Regions from separate parts of the Pseudoalteromonas sp. NZS11 genome, predicted to be linked through region 2. Evidence: predicted binding sites of a transcription regulator. Region 2 holds the regulator's gene; each other region holds the start of a gene.

Region 1 (5,661 bases), on a different contig from region 2:
GGAAAATAATCTTTTCCTTTTTAGATACTTTGCGAAGCTCTGGCATCTTAATTTTACGTTCTTCTGGGGTTGTTAACGCACGCATAATTGGCGGTTGAATAATTGGTACTAATGCCATATATGAGTATGCTGCTACCGCTATTGCACCAAGTAAATCAGGAGCCAGTTTTGACGCTAAAAATATTGCAGTCGGTCCATCTGCACCACCAATAATTGCAATAGCCGATGCGTCCTGTAGAGTAAACTCAAAGCCTGGCACATAGTTAAGTAATATTGCGCCAAACAGTGTAGCAAAAATACCAAACTGTGCAGCCGCACCTAATAACAACATACGTGGGTTTGCAATAAGCGCGCTAAAGTCGGTCAGCGCCCCTACTCCCATAAATATTAATAACGGAAAAATCCCCGTATCAATACCCACGTAATAAACGTAATACAAAAGCCCACCTGGGTCTGACAAACCTGCCACTGGTACATTTGTTAAAATTGCACCAAAACCAATAGGTAGTAATAATAGTGGTTCAAAGCCTTTAGCTATCGCTAAAAACAGTAATAAACACCCTACCGCAATCATAATTAACGATGGGATTGTAAAGTTAGCAATGCCAGTAGCATTCCAGAGGTTTAAAATACCTTCCATCCTCTATTTACTCCTAAGCTAATGCAATCATAGCGTCGCCGGTGGTTACAGCATCGCCTTCACCAACTAACACTTCAGCAATTGTTCCGGTATGCGTAGCGCGTATTTCAGTTTCCATTTTCATGGCTTCCATAATAATCACTACATCACCTTCGTTAACAACTTGCCCAGCTTTTACCTTAATCTTAAAAATATTACCGGCTAAAGGGGCATTAAGTGTTTCACCTGATGCAACTGAAGCAGACTGAGGAATGTGCTCAGAGTCTTTTAATGTTACTTCTTTTAGCTCACCACCTTGCGCCACTACTACGTCGTAAACTTTACCATCTACTTTTACGCTGTATTGCTCAGCTTTAACGCTACTATTATTTGATCCCGATTTTGGTGCTGCCTTATTGCTCTTATCTTCAACGGTAGGAATAGGCTCAAATGCATCAGGGTTATTACGATTTTTAATAAATTTCAAACCAACCTGCGGAAACAATGCATAAGTTAGTACGTCATCAATTTGCTCATCAGCAAGTGTTAAACCTTGCTCTTGCGCTTCTTTTAATAACTCAGCTTCAAGCGTTGCAAGCTCTGGTGCAATGTTATCTGCAGGGCGACAAGTAATAACCTCTGCTCCATCAAGCACACGCTCTTGTAGCTCTTTATTCATTGGTGCTGGTGTTAAGCCATATTCACCTTTTAATACGCCAGCAGTTTCTTTAGTAATTGTTTTATAACGCTCACCGGTTAGCACGTTAAGTACTGCTTGAGTACCTACGATTTGCGACGTAGGTGTTACTAAAGGTAAAAAGCCAAGATCTTCACGTACACGTGGGATCTCAAGCAAAACTTCATTAAGCTTATCTGCCGCGCCTTGCTCTTTAAGTTGGTTTTCCATGTTTGTAAGCATGCCACCAGGTACTTGAGCTAGTAAAATACGACCATCAACCCCTTTTAAGCTACCTTCAAATGCCGCATATTTTTTACGTACATCTCTAAAGTAAGCAGCAATTTCTTCTAGATGGTTTAAGTCAAGGTCAGTATCGCGCTCAGTTCCTTCAACTATCGATACAATAGTTTCAGTTGCTGTGTGTCCGTAAGTCATACTCATAGATGAAATAGCGGTATCAAGCATATCAATGCCTGCATCAATCGCTTTTTGATAAGTCGCAGTACTTAAACCTGTTGTAGCGTGGCACTGCATAGCAATAGGAACCGATACGGTTTCTTTAAGAGCTTTAATTAGTTTTTCAGCATCGTACGGCTTTAATAAACCCGCCATATCTTTAATACAAATTGAGTGACAGCCTAAATCTTCTAATTGCTTAGCAAGAGTCAGCCACATATCAAGCGTATGAACAGGACTTACCGTGTACGAAATAGTACCTTGAGCATGCGCGCCTACTTTTATAGCCGCTTTAATCGCTGTTTCTAGGTTACGTACATCGTTCATTGCATCAAATATACGAAATACGTCAACGCCATTTTTATGTGCGCGTTCTACAAACTTTTCAACTACATCATCAGCGTAATGGCGGTAGCCTAATAGGTTTTGACCGCGTAATAGCATTTGCTGTTTAGTATTAGGCATCGCTTTTTTAAGCGCACGAATACGCTCCCAAGGATCTTCGCCTAAATAACGAATACACGAATCAAATGTAGCACCGCCCCACGATTCAATAGACCAATAACCTGCATCATCTAGCTTGCTAGCAATAGGTAGCATATCGTCTAGGCGCATACGTGTTGCGAGCAATGATTGGTGCGCATCGCGTAATACCAATTCTGTTAATTTTAATTTAGCCATGTGTGTGCCCCTTATTTATTATTTGATTTGTACTGAGCAATGGCAGCACTAATAGCAGCGATGTGCTCATTAGGCACACCTTGAGATTTAAAAGACGGTGATTTAGCTGGTGATGCCTCTGGTTCGCTATAGCGCGTCACCAAATTAGACATAAGCGTTACTGCACCAATTAATATCGACAGAAATACAAACACCCCAACCATACCAGTTAGCATTAAGCTACCAGCCGTTGTGAGTAGAGCACCTATATCCATTTTTCTCCCCCTTGAAACCCATATCGAAAATAAAAAATCGATTTAATTAAATATTTATTCACTGGATAATAACAAAACTAGTCGCTTTGTCTACATCTTGTAAATTGGTAAAACCAATTAAACTATAAACAACATAACACTCAACAAATTTACATGCCATAACCCAGCAATCATGCGCCCTACAATACATACAGAAAATAACGACTATAGCTAATAGTTATATGGAAGTTGTTAATTAACTATTCAACTTAATAAAAATAACTGCCAAATTTTATAATAAGTACAAAAACACACATCAATTGTTAATTGGTCTTACCAAAAGCATTGTTTTTAGTGAATATTTACCGGTAACTTGTAACAGTGTGAATAACTTACATAACAAAGCGTAAAAATTACTAACTAACTAATAACTAAAAACTCAGTTAAAAACCATAACTATCTGATATAAAACAAAAATAAACTTTGGCATATAACTGGCATTAGTTATTGTGAGCAAATTTGATAACCAAGGAGAAAACAATGTTACGCTGGACAATTACATTTTTAGTTATTGCTTTAATCGCTGCAGTGTTAGGTTTTGGTGGCATCGCAGGTGCCGCAGCTGGTATAGCAAAAATTATATTTTTTATATTTTTAGTACTTTTAGTGATCTCATTAGTTTCAGGTGCACTACGTGGTAAATCACCCAGGTAGATAAAGCATTCAACTAACAAACACTAAAATTTAATTAATACTTACAAGGAATTACATTATGAATTCAACAACTGTAAAAGCAGCACTAATCGGTCTATTCGCAAGTTTCTTCATCATGGGTTGTGAAGATAATCATGCAGAAGACGCAGGCGAACGTATTGACGAAGCAGTAACTGACGTGCAAAACAAAGTAGAAGATGCATGTGAAAATGTTAAAGAAGGCGTAAACGCTGAAGAAACTAACTGTTAATTCTTCTTGTATCGCTAAAAAACGGCCTTAGGGCCGTTTTTTTGTGTCTGTAATAAAATCACTGACTATAAAGCTGCTCATTTAGCGGTTAGCTTGTTAAAATAAAAAAAACGATATTTAAAGCAAGGCAATATGGCATTTACAACAACCTACACACTAGATAAACCTTACTTTTACGAGTGCTTTGACGAGTCACTCCCCTACAGTAAGCGCGCCAAACCTAAGTACTTTTTACTTGTACTCCTCGTTGCGCTTGGTTTATTTGGCATTTATGTTTTAAACGATCATTACTTAGGATCGTTTATGATCATGCTAGGTGTACTAGAGTGCGTCGCTTTTTACTATCGCAGACCTTGGTGGGTAACCAGACAAATGCTCAGCAGAGCGTCAGGCTCTGAGGTAACACTTACCTTTGATGAAGAAGGCATTAAATCGGCTAATCATTACAAAAGCTTTCAGCTAACTTGGCAAGACATAAGCGAAGTAATAGATACTCAGCAAGGTATTATTATTAAAAATAAAAGCGGCATGCAATACATTTCAAAACAAATACTAACCCCAGAAACACTCGCTTTTATAAACAAAAAAGCCACTCAGTGAGTGGCTTTTTGACTAGTTGAGTTAATTACTCAACTACGTATACGTGTTGATTAAGCATTGCCCGGATTAGGGTTCGACTTTTCAGCTTGTATGCGCATGTAAATCTCTTCACGATGCACTGATACGTCTTTTGGTGCATTAACACCGATTCGAACTTGATTTCCTTTAACACCTAGAACAGTAACTGTTACTTCGTCACCAATCATTAGGGTTTCACCTACTCTACGAGTTAGTATTAGCATTCTCTTGCTCCCATGTTCCAATAAAAATTATAAGATTCCGCTTAAACATACTAATGAAAATTAGACTGAAAAGTAAGTAAAAACTCTCAATCTATCCATTTTCTGTTAAAAATGCTTTGTGTAATGCACGAACTGCCAACTCTAGGTACTTTTCATCTATTAAAACTGAAATTTTAATCTCAGAAGTCGAGACTAAAACCACATTAATATTTTCCTGCGCTAATGCATCAAAAAATAAACTTGCTACACCAGAATGCGATTTCATACCCATTCCAACAGCAGAAACTTTAGCTACCGTTGGTAATCCGCTTATATTTTGAGCACTGAGTTGAGCTTGATCTTCGCTCAATAATTCAAGTGCTTGCAGATAATCATTCGAGTGCACAGTAAAAGCATAGTCTATTTTTTCAAAGATATGATTAACTTGATTAATCATATCTATTTCGATGCCATTATCAGCAAAAAGTTTCAATATTTTTGAAAGATATTGCGTACCGCTTGGCACACCATCTACTTTAATTAAACATTCGTCACGATTAAACGCAATCCCCGATACCACCTTGCTTGGCATATCGTTCTCCTCAAAACTTATTAATGTGCCTTCATCAGGATTAAAACTAGAAAGCACCCTAAGTGGCACATTGTGTCTACCTGCAGCTTCTACTGAACGAATATGCAAAACTTTTGCGCCTAAACTTGCCAGCTCTAGCATTTCGGCAAAAGTAACTTGGCTCATTCTGCGCGCGTTAGGTTCAACACGAGGATCTGTAGTATATACGCCGTCAACGTCTGTATAGATCTGGCATTCGTCGGCTTTTATAGCCGCTGCTATTTCTACAGCCGATGTATCGGTGCCGCCGCGTCCAAGCGTTGTAATATTGCCCTCAATATCACGTCCCTGAAACCCAGCAATAATAGCAATACGATTATGCTCAAGCTCATGCTTTAAGCGCGTAGCAGCAACCTCAGCAATACGAGCTTTACCAAACATGTTGTCGGTTAGAATATTGACTTGATCGGCTAATAAGCTTACAGCTGAATGACCACGTTTGATAATAGCCATAGCAAGCAGTGATACAGAAACCTGCTCTCCGGTGCTAATAAGTACATCTAGTTCACGGCTACTCGGGCGAGTATCAATTTGTTTGGCGAGGTTAATTAAGCGGTTGGTTTCTCCCGACATAGCC
Region 2 (5,661 bases):
CTGGTACGATGAGTGCGACGAAAATATCAACAGGGCGATTATCGATTGCATCAAAATTTATTGGAGTTTCGCTAACGAGTACTAAAGCCAAAGGCTCTTCTGCACCGCTCATTCTTCCATGAGGAATGGCAATGCCACGCCCTATACCTGTACTACCCAATTTTTCTCTGCTCATTAAAGCATTAAGAATATCTTGTTGCGGTAAATACGGAAGTTTGTCGTGAGCAAGTTCGCTAATGAACTCTAAAATTCTTTTTTTGCTATTAAAAAGGACCGCAGCTTTGCTGCAGTCCTGGCATATAAGTGAGCTTAATTTCATCATATTAGTGTCGAGCAAGCTTCTCTTTGTGTTTAATTACTTGTCGATCGAGCTTGTCGATCAACGAGTCAATGGCGGCATACATATCTTGATGTTCTGTAGAGGCAAATAATTCAGCACCGCTTACGTGTATGGTGGCTTCTGCTTTTTGATTTAATTTTTCTACATCGAGAATGACATGAACATTATTAATATGATCAGAGTGTCTTTCTAGCTTCGCAAATTTGGTATTAATATAGTCTCTTAGTGAATCGGTTAATTCTACGTGACGACCAGTTAAGTTTAGTTGCATAAGCATTACCCTCTTTTTTTGCGTCTTAAATCAAACTTTTACGTTGATTTGACGGTGGAATAGCCAGAGATTCGCGGTATTTTGCGATTGTACGTCTCGCTACTTTAATTCCTTGCTCAGCCAATATATCCGCTATTTTGCTATCACTCAATGGTTTTGCTGAGTTTTCTGCTGCGATTAATTTTCGGATAAGCGCACGGATTGCTGTAGATGAACATTCACCACCGTTTTCGGTGCTTACATGGCTTGAGAAAAAATATTTAAGCTCAAATATACCACGGGGTGTGTGCATATACTTTTGGGTTGTTACGCGCGAAATTGTTGATTCGTGCATTTCTACCATTTCAGCAACATCATTTAAAACCATTGGTTTCATGGCTTCAGGACCGTGTTCAAAAAAGCCTTGTTGTTGCTTAACAATACAATTTGTTACTTTTAATAGCGTGTCGTTTCTACTTTCTAAGCTTTTAATAAACCATTTAGCTTCTTGTAAATGCGAGCGAATAAACTGGCTGTCACCACTGGATTTTACAGTGCGAGACATTGCCGCGTATTGGCTATTAACACGAATTTTAGGCATGCTATCTGGGTTTAACTCAACAACCCAGCGGCCTTTAATTTTTTTAACTGACACATCAGGAATAACATACTCAGATTCTTCTCTTACAATAGTATCTGCAGGTTTAGGGCTAAGAGTATGTATTAATGTCATTACTTCTTTAAGCTCTTCTTCTTTGAGCTTAGTTTTCTTCATTAATGTACGATAGTCACGAGCAGCTAATAAATCAATATGCTCGGTTAAAATCATTTTTGTTTCATTAATGTAAGGTGTTTCTTTATCAAACTGGTTAAGCTGAATACACAAACACTCTTGTAAACTACGTGCAGCAATACCAACAGGATCAAACAGTTGGATGCGTTTTAATACAGCTTCAATTTCATCAAGTTCGACTTCGTTATCATCTTCGTTTTCTTGATTAAAGCTTTCTAAAATCTCTTCGCAGCTTAGTGTTAAAATACCTGAATCATCGACGGCTTCTACAATAGCAATAGCAATAGCTTCGTCTGTAGGGCTAAATGGCGTTAGTTGTAACTGCCACATTAAATACTCATGGAGCGTTTCAGTAGAGGCACCTTGGTATATTGATTCGTCTTCAGGCATCGGACCCGATGATGCTGCTGGGGCGGCACTCATGTACTCATCCCAACTAACATCCATAGCCATGTCGTCACTTAGCGTGTCTTTTGCAAGTGCTTCACCACTATCTTGTTCATATTCGCTTGGAGCATCATCGGCAGATGCGCTAACAGTTATGTCATCTGTATCTGCTTTTTGCTCGTTTTTACCTGCAGCGTCTTCGGAATAGTCTGCTTCTTCAACCTCTAATAGCGGGTTGCTGTCGAGAGCTTCTTGTATTTCTTGCTGGAGATCCAATGTACTGAGTTGCAACAAACGAATAGCTTGTTGCAACTGTGGAGTCATTGTAAGTTGCTGGCCCATGCGCAGCTGTAGTGATTGCCTCATGTATCTCTAACAATCCTTTTATGTTGTTATAATTAATACTAGCAGATGCTTAAAGACATGGCGTAAATGTTACAGCCTAAATTGCTCGCCTAAGTAAACATCGCGTACTGTTTTATCATTTAATACGTGTTCTGGAGTACCTGATGCAATCAGCTCCCCATGAGAAACAATGTAGGCTTTTTCACAAACATCAAGGGTTTCTCTTACGTTATGATCGGTAATTAATACACCAATCCCACGATTTTTAAGATGTTCTATTATTTTCTTTATATCTAATACCGAAATCGGGTCAACACCTGCAAATGGTTCATCCAGTAATATAAATTTAGGATCTGCTGCCAGCGCACGTGCTATTTCAACACGACGACGTTCGCCACCCGACAATGCCATACCTTGGCTATCACGAATGTGTTGTATGCTAAATTCATCTAATAATTTATCGAGAGTGTCTTCTCTAGCTTGTTTATTTAACTCTTTGCGCGTTTCTAAAATGGCCATTAAGTTTTGATAAACAGTCAGCTTTCTGAATATTGAAGACTCTTGCGGTAAGTAGCCAATGCCTAATCTAGCACGACTATGCATAGGTAAAAGAGTAATATCGTTATCGTCTATCGATATTTTACCTTTGTCGCTAGGTACAAGTCCTACTATCATATAAAACGTGGTAGTTTTACCTGCGCCGTTAGGGCCAAGTAAGCCAACAATACTGCCAGCTTTGACTTCAAGACCGACGTTTTTTACAACTTCACGGCCTTTATAGCTCTTTGCTAATAGCTCTGCTTTTAATGTGCTCATGGTTGACCTTTGTCGCTTTTTTTACTTTTTTTAGTCTCGATTGGTACTAAAATTGTGTGAACGCGGTCAGTTGAGTTTTCATCTTTTTCGGCACTGATTAGCTGCTGCTCTATATCGTAGGTAATGCTTTTAGCATTTATTTTTTGTCCCGCTTGCGATACTTGTGCATTACCAACAAGCGTTAAAAAACGCTTAGATACATCATAACGTACTTCGTCAGCACTGGCGCTCATAGTCGTGCCATCTGATTGCTTTTCTTCAAAGTGCGCAGGGCTACCTGTAGCAATTAATAATTGTTTATTATCACCAAGTTCATCGCGTTTATGTACTTCTAAGCGGTCGGCTGTGATACGGCGGTTACCATGAATAATTTCAACGTTTTTCTCAAAAATCCCGACATTAGCTTTTAATTGACCTTCTTGCTTATCGGCGCTTATTGAAATTTGATTTGCAGTCGGTTGCGTGTTTTGCTCTGCAGCACTACTATTAAACGCTAGTATAAGTGTAGGAATAATAAGTGATTTTAATATTTTATTGGTCATAATATATGGTTCGCGTATGGTTAATTAGTTTTATCACTTCGGTTTTTAAGTCGGCTTCTAGGCCTTTACCAGTGATTTTTAAATTGGGTCCGGTGATGATAACGGGTTGCTCCGAACGCATTGTTAATAGTTTTATATCTACCTGAATATTATCAGCATTGATTTTGTCTATCATGGCGTTATCGGTTAAGTTTTTGGCAACCACATTGCCTTCTAAAATTAATTGTTTGTCTTCGTATAATGTTGCTTCGTCTGCATTTATTTGCCACGTTTGCTTTTCGTTATATAAAGTAAAAATAGGTTTTTCAAAAAACGTAAAACCTAATTGTTGATATAGCTCCATTTTAGCCGCAGTTACTTTGTGGCTAATTTTACCTTGTTCGTCATAGGCTGTTTGTTTGAGTTCAATGGCTATGTAATCAGGCTTGGCAATAACTTCAGGCTCAGTCTGAGGCACAATATTTGTTTGTGTAAAATAAGGGTACCAAAGCCAAACCATACAGCTAATGAATAAAACGCTTAATATTATGCGCGCTGCATTCATGAACTAGTGCCTTGTGTAGTCAATGCTTTACCATTTTCAAGCATAAGTAAGTCGGTGAGCTCTCTTACTGCACCAAAGCCGCCAGGCATTTGCGTTACATAGTGTGATAAACGTTTAATAAGTGGATGGGCATCATTTACTGCAACAGTAAAGCCGACTAATTCCATAACGGGCATGTCAGGACCATCATCACCGATATAAGCAATTTGTTCATCGCTAAGGTTGAGTTTGTCTTTTAATTCTTGATAGGCAATGAGCTTATTTTCTTGGCCTTGATAAATATGCTGTACGGTTAAGCTGCTCATACGTTGTTGCACTATTTGTGAATGACGACCAGTAATTACAGCCACTTCAAAGCCACTGTTTATAAGCGCTTTAATGCCAAAACCATCTTTTGTATTAAATGCTTTTAGCTCTTCACCTTGATTACCAAGATAAATACGGCCATCAGAAAATACACCATCAATATCGCATATAAGTAGCTTTACTTTTTTAGCGCGTGCTTTTGCATCATCGCTCAGCGGTTGATAGAGTTCTTCAAATTGCATTTATAACACTCCTGCTTTTAATAGGTCTTGCATGTTTAATGCGCCAATAGGTTGGTTTTTCTCATTGACGACGATTAAGCCATTTATACGTTTGTGTTCCATAATATTAAGCGCTTCAGCGGCTAAAATATCTTGTGTAGCCGTAGTACATGACTTAGTCATAACAACATCTATTTGTGTTGTATGAATATCAATTCTTTGCTCTAAAATACGACGTAAATCGCCATCGGTAAATAATCCCACGAGCTGCTGATTTTCATCAACAATGGCTGTCATACCTAAACCTTTAGCTGACATTTCAATGAGGGCGTCTTTAACTGTTTGTGAAACGCTAATAATAGGTGTATTTGCGCCGCTGTGCATAACATCTTTTAAAGTAAGTAATAAGCGCTTGCCTAAACTACCACCTGGGTGAGATAGCGCGAAGTCATCAGCTGTAAACCCGCGAGCTTCTAATAATGCAACTGCCATGGCATCGCCCATCGCAAGCGTTGCAGTGGTACTTGATGTAGGAGCTAGACCCAATGAACAGGCTTCTTTTTCTACTTTAATACACACATGTACATTAGCAAGGGTCGCCATGGTTGATTGCGTATTGCCAGTCATCGATATCATTTTGGCACCAAGTCGTTTTAAAACCGGAATGATATTTAAAACTTCGCTGGTCTCCCCTGAATTAGAAATAAGCATAACCACGTCATTTTTAGTGATCATACCTAAATCACCATGACTTGCTTCACCAGGGTGAACAAAAAATGCTGGACTGCCAGTGCTTGCAAGGGTTGCCGCTATTTTATTGCCAATATGACCTGATTTACCCATACCAATGACAATAATACGGCCTTCGCAGTCGTACATTAATTGGCACGCGTTATGAAAATTTTCATCTACATATTGTGCAATATCACCAAGTGCTTGGCGTTCAACATCTAAAACGCGAAGGCCTTGTTCAATAAAATTTAGCGTTGCCATCATTTATCCTACTTGACTAAAAATATACCCTTGGTAACCCAAAAACGCTATTAGCAATAAGCCGCCTTCTACTCTATTGATACGTTGGGTGCCTCTAAAGTTCAATGACATAATAATAAGAGCA
Region 3 (5,661 bases), on a different contig from region 2:
GCTTTGCCTCAAGCATAAGTTGGCTTATGTCTGATGTGAGTATTTCGGGATTGTCGTGGCTATTACGTCGCTCAAAGGTTTGCTTTGAGCCAATTCGATAAACAATGCCCGGCTCTATTCGCCCTGCACGTCCTGCACGCTGCACAGCAGATGAGCGCGATATACTTTGTGTTGTGAGCTCAGTAACCCCTGTTTTTAAATTAAAGGTAGCTGCACGGCGCTTGCCGCTGTCAATTACAATGCGTATGCCTTCAATAGTTAAACTGGTTTCGGCTACATTGGTGGTAAGCACTACTTTGCGCATACCGTTTGGTGCAGAAGCAATAGCGGCTTGCTGATTAGCTTTATCTTGCTCGCCAAATAGCGTTGCGACTTGGCAGTTACTAGGTAAATCGGTGAGTGCTTGTTGCACGCGTAGTATTTCAAATTGCCCAGGTAAAAATACCAATGCGCTACCTGTTTGCTCATTAAGTGCTTGTTTTATTATGCTAGGAATTGCATCAAGCCAACGGCTTTCATCTTTTATGGGTATGTATATTTCGTCTATTGGGTAGCTGCGACCGCTCGATTGAATTACAGGGCAGTCAAAAAACGCTGTATAACGCTCAGTATCAAGCGTTGCCGACATAAGCATAATGGTTAAATCTTCACGCAGCGCACTTTGGGTCTCGAGCGCAAAGGCAAGTGAGGTATCGGCTGCAATTGAACGCTCATGAAATTCATCAAATATAAGTAAATCTATATCGCTTAATTCGGGGTCGTTTTGCAGCATGCGCGTTAGCATGCCTTCGGTGACTATTTCGAGGCGCGTATTAGCGCTTACTTTACTCTCGCCCCTAATCCGCAAGCCCACACTTTGCCCAACACTCTCGTTTTGGCACATTGCTAGGTAACTGGCAATATTACGTGCAGCTAAACGGCGAGGCTCTAGCATTACAATACGTTTAAAATGCCCATCGCGCATTAGTTGCAGCGGCAACCACGTAGATTTACCCGCACCAGGCGGCGCTTGTAATAACGTAATAGGATTACTTTGTAATGTAGTAACGAGTTGTTGATATATGTCTTGAACCGGCAGCACAGCTATTTACCCTAAATTGCTTTGCAGGCATTGTAACAAAAAACCAAAGCCTAGCTGCGGTAGATGTTTATTAATAATTGCTATTAACTACCCGACACCATTCTAATTCGATCTGCAGGCACTCGTAATTGCTGCATTAAGTAAATTTTAAATGGTGCTTCGTAAGGTTGCTCATCAACCGCTTTTTGCATGCATAAAAGCCATGCATCACTTTGCTCAATTCCTACATGTAAATGTTTATGCGCTTGAGGTATGTTAATACTACCTAAATGTTCAGCGTATAATTTAGGACCACCTAACCAGCCCGACAAAAAATAAGCGAGCTTTTTTCGCGATGCCGATAAGTCTTTTGAATGCATACTCCTTATATTTTCAGCCTCTTTTAAAGCGTCCATATTGTCGTAAAACGCATTCACCAATTGTGTAATACCTGCTAACTCACCTGCCATTTTGTATGAGCAGTCATCCACTCCGTATTCACACGTTTTTGTATTCATAACTCACTCAGGTTAACTACTTTGTTTAATACCTGCATATTAGCTTAAAACAAAAATTTAAGAATGAGTTACATCAAAGCGGCGTAACTTATGTCAGCAATAATTACAGGCTGCTATGTATATTTTTTAATAAATAGCGCAATATTAAAAACAAAATCGCTCAACATGAAAATATAACCAACTGATAATAAAAACAATAAAACCATTATTATTCCTTGGTACAAGGCTTGCTACTTTATAACTGACAGTTAATTCACTAACCTAAAGTAAGGATAAACTTATGAACAGCGATCGTATCGAAGGTAATTGGAAAGAACTTAAAGGTAAGGCTCAACAAAAATGGGGCGATCTTACCAACGACGATTTAGATAAAATTGAAGGTAGCCGTACAGAGCTAGTTGGTAAAATTCAGCAGCAATACGGTAAATCTAAAGAAGAAGCAGAGCGTGAAGTTGATGAGTTTGAAAAAGGTCGTTAAACCGCGTTAACCGCTTTTAAAAAAACCGCCATTTGGCGGTTTTTTTGTTTAAGCTGTAGGTTATTTAGCTACGCTTTTAATTGGTTACCAATCGGTAACTGCCTAATACGCTTTCCGCACGCTGCAAAAATAGCATTACATAATGCTGGCGCATAAACTGGTGTAGACGGCTCGCCTACCCCTGCTGGTGGTGCATCGCTTTGTACAATTTCAACGTCAATCTCAAGAGGTGCGTCGCTCATACGCGGTACGCGATAATCATGAAAATTACTTTGCTGTACGCGCCCTTTATCAAAGGTAATACCATCGCTGATTGCAGTTGTAATACCGTAAATAGAGCCACCTTGGGTTTGGTTTTTAACGGTGTCGGTGTTTACAACCGTACCCGCATCAATGGCAACCCACGACTTAATTACTTTTAAATCGCCAGCATCCGACACTTCTACTTCAACTACCGTAGCTACATAAGTTAAAAAGCTTCTGTGTGCTGCTATGCCTAAACCTCGACCTTTAGGAAGCTCTCGCCCCCATTTACTCATGTCAGCTACTTTTTCAATAACATGGCGCAGTCTGCCAATATCTAGAGGATAAACCGCTTTATCGCCACCGTAATTATCGTATGTAGCATTTTGCTCTGTTACATCAACAATACGACTCGGACCTATAGTGTCTAGTAAATAGTCTTTTTGGTCGCGACCGGCTTTGTGCGCTGCTTCACCAATAAATGACTGAATAGCAAAGGCATGAAAAATATTTGATACAGAACGCATCCAACCAATTCGTGCTTTAGCAGGCGCATCACCGTTTTCTAACTTCATATTAGGTGTGTTAATAGGGTTATCGGTAAATCCTAAGCGCAGTTCAAAGCTTCCTGGCGTAGTCGCCCCTTCTGAAAAGGTAGAGGTGATCGGTGAAAACGCGGTGCGGTGTAAATAAGATTCTATAGCGCCATTTTTATCTAGCGATGCTTCAATGTGCTGAGCCGAAACCGCATGGTAAAAACCATGTTGTATGTCGTCTTCACGCGTCCATTGCACGCGAATAGGTTTGCCTACTTTCATTGAAAGGTAAGCTGCTTCTGCTGAAAAGTCAGGTTTTGACTTACGCCCAAAACCGCCTCCTAACATGGTAACGTGAACATTAATTTTGCTCTCATCCATGCCAAGCATTGCCGCCACTGTTTTCATATCGGCTTGTGGATTTTGCGTAGCAGCCCATATATCAACACTGTCTTTGTTGTACATAGCTGTTGCACAAGGCGGCTCCATTGGTGCTTGAGCAAGATGCGGTGCGTAATAATCAGCTACCAATTTATTGCTCGATTTAGCCAACACGCCCATGGCATCGCCTTTATCACGTATGTTTGCCTGTGGAGTTTGTACTGTTTGTAATAATGACTTTTTAAATTCTTCTGAATTGTAATCGCCATTTTTGCCATCATCCCACACGACTTTTAATGCTTTACGCCCTTGCCATGCAGCCCATGTGTTTTTAGCTATAATCGCAATGCCACCTTTTGGCTGAAACTGCGGTGCGCCTTTTGGTGCAGGTATTTCAATAACATCTATAACGCCGTTTATCGCTTTTGTAGCACTGGCATCAAACGACTTAACAACACCGCCTACTACCGGCGGGCGTTCAATTATAGCCACCAGCGCTTGTGGTTCGCGTACATCGGCTGCAAATATAGCTTTACCTGTTACTAAATCGGCTAAATCTATGTGCGCCATGCCGGTATTAATATAACGCCATTCTTTGCGTGTTTTAAGTGTTAGTTTGTCAGCTTCTGGTGGCGTTATTGTAAGCGCTAAGTCGATTAAATCTTTATAAGTAAGCGATTTACCTGAGCTGTGTGTAACAACGTGTTGATTAGCAGTACAGGTTCGTGGATCAACTTTCCAAAACTTAGCGGCAGCATGCTGCATCATGTAACGTACACTTGCGCCCATTTCACGCAGGCGCTGCATGTTGTAGCGAATACTGCGCGAGCCATCGGTATTTTGATCGCCGTATTTAGGGTCGCCCTTACCCTGAATAACAATAACCTTATCCCACGCGGCTTCCATTTCATCGGCAACTATTTGTGCAATCGCGGTGCGAATTTGCTGACCCATTTCAGAGCGATGGCACGTTATTTCAACCATGCCGTCTGGGCGCAGTGCAATAAATAAGTTTGCGCGTTTTGCCAGCTCAGATGGCTGCTCTAACACACCCGCAATCGCTCTTGGCGCACTGCCTACAAAATAAGTACCAAGTACCAATGCACCTATTGCGCTAGTTTTTAAAAACTTACGGCGGTTTAAATCAAAATATTTATTATCTTGGTTCATACTTCTTCCCCTTGTTCATTTGGGTCAAAATACTGAACACTCGCCATTGTTTTAGCGGCTGATTTAATTGCTTTATGAATGCGCGGGTATGTACCACAACGGCAAATATTTCCCGACATATTACTTACTATTTCATCATCGGTAGGGTTTGGATTGGCAGCTAATAAGCTTGCAGCTTGCATCATTTGGCCGCACTGGCAAAAACCACACTGCGGTACTTTATGCTCAACCCATGCTTGTTGTACTGGATGGTCGCCCTGCTCGCTTAACCCTTCAATTGTTGTAATTGAAAGACCCGCTACTGCCGCTACAGGTAATACACACGAGCGCTGAGCTACCCCATCAATATGCACAGTACACGCACCGCACTGAGCCATACCACAGCCAAATTTAGGGCCGGTTAAATTCAATTCGTCTCGGAGATACCATAATACTGGCGTTGACGGATCGCCAGAAAACTCATGTTTATTACCATTAATGGTAAGCGTGATCATACTAAACTCCTTGGCAAAGCGCTTTACAGGAGGGTTCCTTGTTGCGCGAGAACTATTTTTAATTACTTACTATTTTATACTTACTACTTTTAGCCTACCACTTAGATCTATTTTATAAAAATACTAATTATTAGAACGTTTAAACCACATTGAAATTATTAACGTCTGATTATTAGTATTAGACTAGGGACTGCAGACCTTTTTAGATTGAAGTTCACTCAATCTAGGGGAGATTTAATCGCGGCGGGAGGTTTGTAAACAACAAAGCGTAAATTGCCCCTATGCAGAACCCTTGGGGCAGCGCATGTTAAACCTCGAAAGATAAACAGGCCCTAAATAAAAGTTTAAAAAGACTATTAATAAAAAAAAACCGCCATTTGGCGGTTTTAGATAGTGTAAATAAGCTTTTAACTATTAATTAAAACGGCGTCTACCAAATAAAACCACTGATAGCAGCGTAAGTAAGTAATAAATACTGCCACCTGAGCTAGAGCCTGAATCAGATGAAGGAGTCGCTAGCGCAGCACCTTGCTTACCTTCAACGTTTATAGTCACAGTTTGAACTGCTGAACTATCAAATTTATCTTTAGCTACATAGCTAAACGTTACTACATGATCGGATTCGCTCGTAGGAGTTAGTTTAAACAATCCAGTATCAGGCTCAAATGTTAAAGTTCCTGAGTTTGGCTCGGTTACCACTTCAAACTCAAGTGTATCGTTGTCGCTATCTAATGCTGAAAAGCGACCATTCACTTCACTCTTGTAAGAGGTGTTATATGTT
Region 4 (5,661 bases), on a different contig from region 2:
GAAACCCAACGAAAAAATACCCTACCAACAAACACAGGTGCTTTGCATTATCGGCTGTTTTAAATGTAGTAAGGTCTAGTGTATGTTATCTTGAAAGATAAAATCAAACACGACCCTATTTGCGTACCTTATTAGGTCGATTTTTATCACAAATAATATAAAAAGAATTAATTAGTTCTTCGACCTGTAAAGCTATATCATTCTGTGTCGGTAACGAAACACCATCTAACTCTTTACTTACACATGCTTTATATTGTTGAGTTAAATTACGAACATTACTAACCAATGAAATCCATTGCATTCCTGTATCACTAGATACATTAGTTGCTATAGGTATTAGTCCAACAATCGTATCATGTTGCTGATCTACTGTTTGTAAAAAGGTCATGATTTGAGGCTTATGTAATTTATACTTTTCATTTAACACCCCTAAATAAACACTATCAATAAACTCTCGTAATTGTTCATAACTTTCAGCATTAATAGCATGTTTGTCCCATGCCATTGGTCTAGCATTTTTTAACTGATCAAGTAACAAGCATACATGTCTCTCTAAAATACTCACACTATTCTCAGCTAATCGCTGAAACTCTAATTTGGCTCTTAGCTCTGCTAAAGAGTTCAAAAACAAACCTACAGTTACAACTCCTAGGATAGTTTGGGCTGAAACCATAACTTTACCTGAAAACGAACTAGGTGCAATATCCCCATAGCCCAGAGTTGTCAAGGTAACAACACTAAAATACAAAGAATCCACTATATTTAAATTTTTTACACAACATGGAAATATGTAATATAAAAACCCGAATATAGGGATGTAAGAAAGATAAATAATTCCATACGATGAAGGTTTTAGGTGTAACATCTCAACTCCATTGAGGTCTAATAGGTAATTACTAAGGAAATTGGCAAATACTCTATATCTTTATCAACTACATTACGAATTAAATAATAATTCCGGTTATATTAGAAACTTACCAGTACTTCATGCTGAAATTTATTAATTTTCACCTTTGCAAAAATTCTACTGACTCAACCTTTCATTGATATGCAACACCTCAACGATCATAATGATGCAAATAGTTGCCTTGACTTTAAAGCTTCTCTTTGTCACAAACACAAAAAAGCCGCTGTATTTTTCAATACAGCGGCTTTTAAAATCATTATTCTAAATTAATAGATTATGACTTAGGTCCACGACCTGCACGTTTACGTTCGTTTTCAGTAAGGTAACGCTTACGAATACGAATGTTTAGTGGAGTTACTTCAACTAGCTCGTCATCATCGATGAACTCAAGCGCTTGCTCAAGTGAGTAGTTAAGGTGTGGAGAAAGCGTTTGCGCTTCATCAGTACCAGATGCACGTACGTTAGTTAACTGCTTGCCTTTAAGGGCGTTAACTGTAAGGTCGTTATCACGGTTATGAATACCGATAACCATACCTTCGTATACTTCAACACCGTGACCGATGAATAAACGGCCGCGTTCTTGTAAGTTGAATAATGCGTTAGTAAGTGCTTTACCAGTTGCGTTTGCAATCATTACGCCGTTCTTACGAACACCGATGTCGCCACCTTTGTGAGGACCGTAATGATCGAACGTATGGTACATAAGACCAGAACCCGAAGTAAGCGTCATGAAATCAGTTTGGAAACCAATTAAACCACGGCTAGGGATCATGAAATCTAAACGCATACGGCCTTTGCCATCTGGAGTCATGTTAGTAAGTTCACCTTTACGTAGGCCAACTTGTTCCATAACAGAACCCTGATGCTCGTCTTGACAGTCAATAGTCACTGTTTCAAACGGTTCTTCTAGAACGCCATCTACAGTACGTAAGATAACTTCTGGACGAGAAACTGAAAGCTCGTAACCTTCACGACGCATGTTCTCAATTAAGATACCTAGGTGTAATTCACCACGACCAGAAACACGGAAGCTATCTGGGCTACCAGTATCTTCAACGCGAAGTGCTACGTTGTGTACTAATTCTTTGTCTAAACGTTCACGGATATTACGTGACGTTACAAACTTACCTTCTTTACCACAGAAAGGTGAGTTATTTACAGAGAATGTCATTGTTACAGTTGGCTCATCAACACTTAGTGGTGGTAATGCTTCAACGTTTCCTGGGAAACAAACTGTATCAGAAATCTTAAGCTCACCAATACCTGTTACAGTTACGATGTTACCAGCGTAAGCTCTATCAGTTTCGATACGTTCAAGACCTAGGTAGCTTTGTACTGCGCCAATTTTACCATTACGTGTAGTGCCATCAGCACTGATAATAGTAACTTGTTGGTTAGGAGCAACAGAACCACGTTTAATACGACCAATACCAACTACACCAACATAAGAGTTGTAATCTAGTTGAGAAATTTGCATTTGGAAGTCACCTTCAGGATCTGCATCCGGTGGTGATACTTCGTCAACGATCATCTTGAACATAGGTTCCATGTTGTCTGATGGCTCGTCTAAATCTAGTGTTGCCCAGCCGTTGATAGCTGAAGCGTAGATTACTTTAAAATCTAACTGTTCGTCAGTTGCGCCAAGGTTGTCGAATAAATCAAAGATTTGATCCATAACCCAATCAGGACGTGAACCTGGCTTATCAATTTTATTGATAACTACGATTGGCTTTAAGCCTTGCGCGAATGCCTTTTGCGTAACGAAACGCGTTTGTGGCATTGGACCTTCTTGAGCATCAACAAGTAATAATACTGAGTCAGCCATCGAAAGTACGCGTTCAACTTCACCACCGAAATCGGCGTGTCCCGGAGTATCTACGATATTGATATGGTAGTCGTTCCAAGAGATGGCTGTGTTTTTAGCCAAAATGGTAATACCACGTTCTTTCTCAATGTCGTTTGAGTCCATCACGCGCTCTTCGTTACCGCCGCGTGTTTCTAATGTACCTGATTGCTCAAGTAGTTTGTCAACCAGAGTTGTTTTACCGTGGTCAACGTGCGCGATAATCGCTATATTTCTTAACTTTTCGATGCTCATATATTTACTCAGAGAAATTAAATTCTCAATGATCCTGCAAGATCTACGCACTCATCCACGCTTTCGCGAGATGTCCCAGCATAGGATTTAAAAGGGCGCATATTATCCCTCATTAATGACATGGATGAAAGTTTATCCAATACATATTTTAAAACTTTCTCAATACTTTTACTAAGTATCTGTTTTATATATGACAATTATATGAATTAAATTTCAATATTTTTTTGAAAAACAGTCTTTTTGGCTATTTTTCCGATCTTTTTGTTACTCTTTTACATTTAGGTTATGCTAATTTCAGCTGATTAAATTAACAACAAATTACGCTCTGTAAATTTTGCACCGAAATGGAATATTTACGCACCAAGATGGTGCGTTTATATATTCCATTTTGATGCAATGATATTTTTTTAATTTATAAACAGCCAGTTACAATAATGGCACAAAATCAGCTTAGTAAATACCAAAGCAATTATGCAGCAATAACAAAACCCAATAGTTGGAGGACACATGTCACAATCGGTTTTAGATTTTATTAAAGAAAATGACGTCAAGTTCATTGATTTACGCTTTACTGACACTAAGGGTAAAGAGCAACATGTATCGATTCCTCATCACCAAGTTGATGAAGATTTTTTCGAAGACGGTAAAATGTTCGACGGTTCTTCAATTGCAGGCTGGAAAGGCATAAACGAATCAGACATGGTATTAATGCCAGTTCCTGAGTCAATCAAACTAGACCCTTTCACTGAAGAAGCGACATTAATTTTACGTTGTGACGTAGTAGAGCCTTCTACACTACAAGGCTATGAGCGCGACCCGCGTTCTGTTGCTAAGCGTGCTGAAGATTACATGCGTTCTACAGGCATTGCAGACACTGTTTTATTTGGCCCTGAGCCAGAATTTTTCGTATTTGACGATGTTAAATACAAATCAGATATGTCTGGTTCTATGTACAAAATTGATTCTAAGCAAGCTGCTTGGAACTCAGATAAAGAATATGCAGATGGCAACACTGGTCATCGTCCAGGTGTTAAAGGCGGTTACTTCCCAGTTGCTCCAGTTGATGACTTCCAAGATTGGCGTTCAGCTACGTGTCTAGTTCTAGAAGAAATGGGCCAAGTAGTAGAAGCACATCACCACGAAGTAGCAACAGCAGGTCAAAACGAAATCGCTACTCGCTTTAATACAATGGTATTAAAAGCGGATGAAATTCAAGAAATGAAATATGTTATCCATAACATGGCTCACTTATACGGTAAAACAGCAACGTTTATGCCTAAGCCAGTTGTTGGTGATAACGGTTCTGGTATGCATTGTCACCAGTCACTTGCTAAAGATGGTGTAAACCTTTTTGCTGGTGATAAGTACGGCGGTCTTTCTGAAGATGCACTTTACTACATTGGCGGCATCATCAAGCATGCTAAAGCAATTAACGCTTTTGCAAATGCGTCTACTAACTCGTACAAACGTTTAGTACCAGGTTTTGAAGCACCAGTTATGCTTGCATACTCTGCACGTAACCGTTCTGCATCAATCCGTATCCCAGTGGTTCCATCTGAAAAAGGTCGTCGTATTGAAGTACGCTTCCCGGATCCAACTGCTAACCCATACCTTGCTTTCTCAGCAATGCTTATGGCTGGCCTTGATGGTATCAAAAACAAGATCCATCCTGGCGATGCTATGGATAAAGATTTATACGACTTACCAGCTGAAGAAGCAGCAGAAATTCCAACTGTTGCAGCATCACTTGACGAAGCACTATCTGCACTTAGCGCAGACCGTGAATTCTTAACTCAAGGTGGCGTATTCACTGATGACTTAATCGATGCTTACATCGAACTTAAGTCTAAAGAAGTTGAAAAGCTTAACATGACAACTCATCCAGTTGAGTTTGAAATGTACTACAGCTGTTAATTAAGCTGTAAAAATATGTGTGTTCTCAAGCCCGCTTTGCGGGCTTTTTTAATGGTAAAATTAGTCAATCTCCACTAAAGTTAAGTTACCGATAAAAATGCAGGGCTGCAGAGTGAATAACAAGATTTTATTACTATTAATTACTTTAGGATTAAGTAATTATGGTTATGCCGGTGAAACAAAAATATACGCTTGGAAAGATAAAAATGGCGTATTAGTGTTCTCAGACACCCCTCATAAAGGGGCTCAAGAGGTAAAGCTCACCAGCCAAGATCTTAATATGCCTGCAACAAATACTGACATTTTTGACGAGCAACCTCAGCCTCAACAAGCGGCCTTTAGTATTGCTATTTCCTCCCCTGATCATAACCAGACTATTCGTGAAAATACCGGCACTGTTTATGTAACTAGCCGAATAAAACCACGCTTTGAAACTGGTTTTACTATACAACTTTTTATTGATGGTAAAGCACACGGCCCAGCCAGTGACAGCTCAACCTTTGCAATTAGAGATGTAGAACGTGGTCAGCACACACTACAATTAAAGCTTTTTAATAGTAAAAACCAAGTTATTGCTACAAGCGAACCCTGCATATTTTTTATGCACCGAAAAGGGCTAAACCTAGGTAACTAAATTGGGGCATTACTAAACGTGCAGCAGTGTATTTAACCATATAACTTGCTTGCAAACATCCACGCACTAAAATGGTGCAGCTATGATTAATAATAAAAACTTTAGCCC

Evidence for each region. The regulator sigma-54, encoded in region 2, starts transcription at its own class of promoters, with help from an activator protein. The targets are predictions, from matches to a motif close to GTTGGCACGNNNNTNGNNT.
Region 1: I6E82_RS12800 (DUF1328 domain-containing protein) is a predicted target of sigma-54. The motif match lies at 3,151-3,169, and genes of this name have one in related genera.
Region 3: I6E82_RS10365 (CsbD family protein) is a predicted target of sigma-54. The motif match lies at 1,793-1,811, and genes of this name have one in related genera.
Region 4: glnA (glutamate--ammonia ligase) is a predicted target of sigma-54. The motif match lies at 3,439-3,457, and genes of this name have one in related genera.

What each region holds. Positions count from the first base shown of each region.
Region 1 is NZ_JADYWP010000005.1:163,393-169,053, forward strand. Features, by position in the region: gene I6E82_RS12785 (sodium ion-translocating decarboxylase subunit beta) at 1-640, opposite strand, end outside; gene oadA (sodium-extruding oxaloacetate decarboxylase subunit alpha) at 654-2,435, opposite strand; gene I6E82_RS12795 (OadG family protein) at 2,447-2,689, opposite strand; gene I6E82_RS12800 (DUF1328 domain-containing protein) at 3,209-3,382, shown strand; gene I6E82_RS12805 (hypothetical protein) at 3,441-3,632, shown strand; gene I6E82_RS12810 (YcxB family protein) at 3,765-4,232, shown strand; gene csrA (carbon storage regulator CsrA) at 4,283-4,474, opposite strand; gene I6E82_RS12820 (aspartate kinase) at 4,566-5,661, opposite strand, start outside.
Region 2 is NZ_JADYWP010000001.1:290,675-296,335, forward strand. Features, by position in the region: gene ptsN (PTS IIA-like nitrogen regulatory protein PtsN) at 1-319, opposite strand, end outside; gene hpf (ribosome hibernation promoting factor) at 324-611, opposite strand; gene I6E82_RS01250 (RNA polymerase factor sigma-54) at 637-2,136, opposite strand; gene lptB (LPS export ABC transporter ATP-binding protein) at 2,206-2,931, opposite strand; gene lptA (lipopolysaccharide transport periplasmic protein LptA) at 2,928-3,473, opposite strand; gene lptC (LPS export ABC transporter periplasmic protein LptC) at 3,463-4,017, opposite strand; gene kdsC (3-deoxy-manno-octulosonate-8-phosphatase KdsC) at 4,014-4,565, opposite strand; gene I6E82_RS01275 (KpsF/GutQ family sugar-phosphate isomerase) at 4,566-5,537, opposite strand; gene I6E82_RS01280 (calcium/sodium antiporter) at 5,541-5,661, opposite strand, start outside.
Region 3 is NZ_JADYWP010000004.1:163,330-168,990, reverse strand. Features, by position in the region: gene hrpB (ATP-dependent helicase HrpB) at 1-1,081, opposite strand, end outside; gene I6E82_RS10370 (group II truncated hemoglobin) at 1,165-1,578, opposite strand; gene I6E82_RS10365 (CsbD family protein) at 1,859-2,056, shown strand; gene I6E82_RS10360 (xanthine dehydrogenase family protein molybdopterin-binding subunit) at 2,125-4,386, opposite strand; gene I6E82_RS10355 ((2Fe-2S)-binding protein) at 4,383-4,880, opposite strand; gene I6E82_RS10350 (FG-GAP repeat domain-containing protein) at 5,295-5,661, opposite strand, start outside.
Region 4 is NZ_JADYWP010000009.1:111,557-117,217, forward strand. Features, by position in the region: gene I6E82_RS16515 (potassium channel family protein) at 116-865, opposite strand; gene typA (translational GTPase TypA) at 1,182-3,005, opposite strand; gene glnA (glutamate--ammonia ligase) at 3,513-4,919, shown strand; gene I6E82_RS16530 (DUF4124 domain-containing protein) at 5,032-5,553, shown strand; gene glnL (nitrogen regulation protein NR(II)) at 5,636-5,661, shown strand, end outside.